2 regions of the Rhizobium sp. SG741 genome follow, and region 1 is predicted to be linked to the other one. Evidence: predicted binding sites of a transcription regulator. Region 1 holds the regulator's gene; the other holds the start of a gene.
What was found. The regulator LexA, encoded in region 1, represses DNA repair genes until DNA is damaged. The targets are predictions, from matches to a motif close to TGTTCNNNNTGTGTTCNG.
Positions count from the first base shown of each region.

Region 2: the regulator LexA is predicted to act here: its motif matches at 1,346-1,363, upstream of FHT29_RS10650 (ATP-dependent helicase).

Region 1 covers NZ_JAAZQP010000004.1:177,299-180,416, forward strand. Annotated here, with positions in the region: gene FHT29_RS12365 (ComEC/Rec2 family competence protein) at 1-1,061, shown strand, start outside; gene lexA (transcriptional repressor LexA) at 1,042-1,764, opposite strand; gene FHT29_RS12375 (VOC family protein) at 2,189-3,076, shown strand; gene kdsA (3-deoxy-8-phosphooctulonate synthase) at 3,073-3,118, shown strand, end outside.
Region 2 covers NZ_JAAZQP010000003.1:450,222-453,339, reverse strand. Annotated here, with positions in the region: gene FHT29_RS10655 (SMP-30/gluconolactonase/LRE family protein) at 294-1,166, opposite strand; gene FHT29_RS10650 (ATP-dependent helicase) at 1,442-3,118, shown strand, end outside.

The DNA.
Region 1 (3,118 bases):
TGTTCGTTACGCGCTTCTTCGGCGGCATATTGTCGACCTCCTTCATTGGCGGCGCGTCGACGGCGATCTTCTCGATCGAGCATTTTCACCGGTTGGCGACATACGGACTTGCAGCCAATCTCGCTGCGATGCCGATAGTCTCCTTCGTCGTCATGCCGTTTGGCATGGCGGCAATGTTGCTTATGCCATTTGGCCTCGACGGGCCCTTTTGGCAAATCACCGGCGAGGGACTGGAGTTGGTCATCGCTATCGCCAAAACGGTGGCGGGGTGGGGCGGCGATATTACCTTCGGCCGCCAGCCCGCCTGGCTTATGCCGACGTTCATCACAGGCTTTCTGCTCATGACGATGTTGCGAACGAGCGTGCGCCATGTGGGCCTGCTGTTGCTGCTTTCTTCCCTCGGCGTGGCAGCATTCGGCTCTGGCGTGCCCAAACCGGATCTCATGATTTCCGAGGATGGTGTTCTGGTTGCCTTGCGACAGGACGACATACTGGCAACAAATCGCGAAAGGCCGCAGGCTTTCATTTTCGAACAGTGGCAGAGGGCGCTGGTTGCGAGCGAGCATCAACCTCCGACTATCCTTCCTGTTAATAGCCGCCTTCCCCAGATCAGCAAGACGGATCATCGCCGGCGATTGAGCGTCGAAGAGCAGGGCGCAGTTCGCAAGGCAATGGATGAAGCACTCGACCAGGCCATGCAGGGCAGTTTTGCTTGCCAAAAGGGCGCATGGTGCGTCGCGATGCTTGAAAATGGCGCGATGCTGGTCACCATCGAGGACGCAGCTTACCTGTCGCCGGCCTGCGATACGGCCAATATCGTCGTCACTCCCGTACGACTACGCCTGGATCGCTGCCGCTCCGGCGCCATGCTTTTCACAGGCGCCACATTGCGGCAAACAGGGTCCATTGAGATGGACCTCAGCACCGACAAGCCAAATGTGGTTACTGCGTTCGAAAATCCACAGCGCCCATGGGCTCGGCACAGAACCTACGATTGGCGCACAGGCACATTCGGCGCGCCGATCGTCCGAGCATCACCGGTCAGTGATAACGGCGAATGAGGCCAACGAGCTTGCCTTGCACCTTGACGCGATCCGGCCCGAAGATGCGGGTCTCATAAGCGGGATTGGCTGCCTCGAGCGCGATGGAGGCCCCCTTGCGGCGGAAGCGCTTCAGCGTCGCTTCCTCGTCGTCGACGAGCGCGACGACGATATCGCCCGGATTGGCAGTCGTTGCATTGCGAATGATGACCGTATCGCCGTCAAAAATGCCGGCATCGATCATTGAATCGCCTCTTACTTCCAGCGCATAATGCTCGCCCGAGCCGAGCATGTCGGCAGGGACGGTTATGTCGTGGGTATTGTTTTGGATGGCCGAGATCGGAACGCCAGCGGCGATGCGGCCCATGACCGGTACCGAAACAGAGCTGTTCTGGTCGTCGTTCGCCACTTTTGGCGGAGCAGGCGGCGCAACTGGCTGGGGTTTGCCAAGGCTGCCTTCGATGACGCTCGGCGAAAAGCCGCGGCGCGGCTGCAGGCTTGGATTATAGGCATCCGGCAGCTTGATGACCTCAAGCGCTCTGGCCCTGTTCGGTAGCCGGCGGATGAACCCTCGTTCCTCCAAAGCCGTGATCAGACGGTGAATACCGGATTTGGATGCAAGATCCAGCGCGTCCTTCATCTCGTCGAAAGATGGTGGCACGCCGGACTCCTTCATCCGTTCGTGAATGAAGAGAAGCAGTTCCTGCTGCTTGCGCGTCAACATCGTCTTGGAACCCCAGAATCGAGAAAAGCGTGAAACAAATCCAGAACGGACACTATATGTTCCATATGTGTTCCGCAAGTACTTAAATTTCGGTAAAGCTTTGCACGGACAGTTAAATATTCGACATCACTGGGTGGACCCGATAAAAGTCTCATATGGTTATATCCGCGCTAACATATCGGAAAACATAAGGAAATGCTCTTTAGTGCTTCATTGGGCGCATGCAGCCTACCTTGAGTAGCTGACGCATGGATGAAAGCCATTTTCACGACATGCGATTCCGGTACCGATCAAAGAATCAGCCGCGTGATCTGGCGTCTTCGACAGGACATGCGGTCGTCTTGCGCCTCTATCGTCTTGCTTTCATCTTGAATTGGAGGATGGATGGGCGCAAACCTGCGGGCGCAGGAAAATAGGAGACATCATGACTTTGTCGCCGCATCCGCTGGATCATCTCGTATTGCCGACCGTCAATCTCGCTTTGGCGCGCGAGCGGCTCGGCAAGCTCGGTTTCACCGTCGCGCCCGACGCCCGGCATCCGTTCGGCACCGAGAATGCCTGCGTCTTCTTTGCGGACAAGACCTATCTTGAACCGCTGGCAGTGGCATCCCCTGAGCAATGTGAGGAGAGCGTCGGCGCGGGGAATGTCTTCGTTGCGCGCGATCAGGCCTATCGCTTCCGGCTCGGTGAAGACGGCTTTTCAGCCGTGGTGTTCGGCTCGGAGGATGCTGTCGCCGATGATGAGCGCTTTCGGGTAAGCGCCATCTCGGCGGGACGCATGCTGGATTTCTCGCGTCCCATGAAAATGCCGGATGGAACGGAGACCGTCGCCGGTTTTCGTCTCGCTTTCGCCGCCGATCTGCGTGCGCCGGATTTTCTGGCCTTCTGCTGCCAGCGCATCAATCCGCTGCCGGCCGATCGCAGCGTGCTGGAGCGCCATGAAAACGGCGTCACCGGCATTGCGCGGGTGGCGATATCGACACCCACCCCGGCCGCGTTCCGCACTTTCTTCGAAGCGATCGTCGGTGAACCCTGGATATCGGAACATTCTTTCGGTCTGACGATCAGGGCGGCCAATGCCGATATCGAGCTCCTGACGCCGGCAGGCATGGAAGCGTTTTACGATTTGCCTGTTCACTCGGACGATCCCGGCTTGCAGGCGCGCGCAATCCTTTTCAAAACACGCGATCTTTCCGTGACATCGTCGCATTTCGCTGCTAACGGCGTCACCTACACGCGTAAGAACAATCGTATATTGACAAGGCTGGCCCCCGGACCGGGCGCCCTGTTCGCCTTCGAGGAGATAGCATGAGCACGAATTCTGAAGTGATCGTCGGCGAGGGAGCCTCCAAGG
Region 2 (3,118 bases), on a different contig from region 1:
GGCTACTCGCCGATTCGGCTTTTGACGTCGAAGCATCGCTCGCCGATGCGTCCTGAGCGGAATTGTCGGCGTTTTTGCTATCTTCATGGCCATTGCCATTGCCAGCGCCACCGCCCTTGCCATTTTTGGCGAGAGCAGGAGAAGCGACAAGAACTGCGCCAAGCAGGATTGCGGAGACGGATCACGCGAGGAAATTTGTGTGATGTGTGATAAGCACGTGGTTCTCCCAACCAGACCCCGGCAACTTTCCTTTCATCGCTTCATGACTACGGATATGGCGGGAGATCGAGTCTCTAGATGGACGGCATATGCAATGGCAGCCCGGGTCGCGGCGCCGTTATCTTTTCCACAGCACCATTGTCCTGCTCGCTGACGAGCAAATGCTTGCCGTCGACAGTAAAGGCAATCTTGCCGGGCCGCGCGCCGTTCGTGCGGATATGGCCCGCCATCCTGCCCTCGGTATCGACAAGCGAAATTTCGCCCAATCCGTACATGGCGCAATAGAGCACGCCGCTGCGATCGAAAGCGATGCCGGCCGGCCCGCGCAACGCGTTGACGGTGGGCGATGTCATCGACTGCGCGAACATCTCCTGCCGCCCGCCGACGATCTGCCGATGAATTTTTCCGGTCAGGGTCTCGCTGTAATAGAGCAGCCCGTCGGCGCTGAAGGCGATGCCATTGGCAAGGAGCAAGCCCGCGGCCAAGACCCTGATGACGCGGCCTTCGGCGGGATCGATCTGATAGACGCAGCCATTGTAGGCCGCCTTGAAGAAATCCGGATGAATATGGCCGCCTTCGAGCAGATCGGCGGTGCGGATGCCCGAATCGGTCATGTAGAGCAAGCCGTCAGGCCCGAAAGCGAGATCGTTCGGATGGAGAAACGAGCCGTCCGCGCCACCTTCGATCACCTGCAGCACCCGGCCCTGCGGCGAGAGCCTGACGAGGGAATGCTCTGGGCCGTCGGTTATCCAGAAGCAGCCATCGCCGTCGATCGCAATCCCGGTCGGACGACCACCGATCCGACAAACTTCCCGATGCGCACCGCTAGTGTCGAAAAGCTTCAGACCGCGGCGGGTATGATCCATCTCAACGAGCGCGATGCGCCCATCCGGCAAAGCCACCAGTCCGCCCGGCAGATGCAGCCCAGTGGCGATCGTTTCGTTCATATTCTGAAACCTTCACTCAACGCACTGCTGAAACCCAAAACTCAAGATGCGCGCCATAATGATACATAAGCATGAGGATAGTCCTTTTCGAGCCATGCCTGACCAAATCCGGGCGGGATTCTTGCGCAAAAGATCACATCCCCAGCGAATCCCACAAATCTTGACAGGTTTAGGCAATTCGGAACATCCATAGAACGTCCGGATCATTTCGCCGATTCGATTCGTCGCGGATTTGCGCCTGGCGCGCCCTTCATCCGAGGCATTCAGGAGAGTTCATGAGCGCGGCCTATCTGGAAAAGCTGAACCCGGAGCAGCGACTGGCGGTGGAGCACGGCACAACGGCCGGCGACGGCCATGTCGCAGGGCCGCTGCTTGTCATCGCCGGGGCCGGATCCGGCAAGACCAATACGCTTGCTCATCGTGTCGCGCATCTGATCGTCAAGGGCGCGGACCCGCGCCGGATCCTGCTGATGACCTTCTCGCGCCGTGCCGCCGCCGAAATGGGCCGCCGTGTCGAGCGAATCTGCCGCGAGGTGATCGGTGCCAATGCGGGTATTACAGCCGATGCGCTCGCCTGGAGCGGCACGTTTCACGGCATCGGCGCACGTCTTCTGCGAGATTATGCCGAGCAGATCGGGCTCGATCCGGCCTTCACGATCCACGACCGGGAAGACAGCGCCGACCTCATGAACCTCGCGCGCCACGACCTCGGCTTTTCCAAGCTCGAAAGCCGCTTTCCGACCAAGGCGACATGCCTTGCCATCTATTCACGCTCCATCAATTCGGAAGCGCCGCTCGCAGAGATGCTGCGCGACTTCTTCCCATGGTGCGCGACCTGGGAACAACAATTGCGCGATCTCTTCGCCGCCTATGTCGAGGCGAAACAGGCGCAGAATGTGCTCGATTACGACGATCTGCTGCTCTACTGGGCGCATATGCTTCAAGAGCCGCTGATCGCCGAGGATATCGGCGGTCGTTTCGACCATGTGCTCGTCGACGAATACCAGGATACCAACCGCCTGCAATCGTCGATCCTGCTGGCGCTGAAACCGGACGGCCGCGGCCTGACCGTTGTCGGCGACGATGCGCAATCGATCTACTCCTTCCGCGCGGCGACGGTGCGCAACATCCTCGACTTCCCGAAAGCCTTCACGCCCGCTGCCGATATCGTGACGCTCGACCGCAATTACCGCTCGACGCAGCCAATCCTCGCCGCCGCCAATGCTGTCATCGATCTTGCTTCCGAGCGCTTCACCAAGAATCTGCGCACGGAACGGCAGAGCGTCGAGCGACCGCGGCTGGTGACGGTGCGCGACGAAAGCGATCAGGCGCGTTATGTCGCCGATGAAGTGCTGGAAAATCGCGAGGGCGGCACCAGGCTGAAGCAGCAGGCGGTGCTGTTCCGCACCTCAAGTCATAGCGGGCCGCTGGAAGTGGAGCTTACCCGACGCAATATCCCCTTCGTCAAATTCGGTGGGCTGAAGTTTCTCGACAGCGCTCATGTGAAGGACATGCTGGCCGCGCTGCGTTTCGCCCAGAACCCGCGTGACCGGGTGGCGGGTTTCAGGCTGATGCAGCTTCTGCCCGGCGTCGGCCCCTCCACGGCGCAGCGCGTGCTCGACCAGATCGGCGAACATGCCAATCCGATCGCCGCCCTCGCCGAGCTTCCGACGCCGCCGCGCACGGGCGATGACTGGACCGTCTTCGTCGAGACGATGCGAGACGTGAAGAGCGGCAAGGCCGGCTGGCCAGCAGAAATCGGGCTGGTGCGGCAATGGTACGAACCGCATCTGGAGCGGGCGCACGAGGATGCCGCGACGCGCCAGGCGGATCTCGTCCAGCTTGAGCAGATTGCCGCCGGCTATGGTTCGCGCGAGCGTTTTCTGACCGAACTGACGCTCGATCCTCCGGATGCCACCAGCGACCAGGCCGGCGTGCCGCTGCTCGACGAA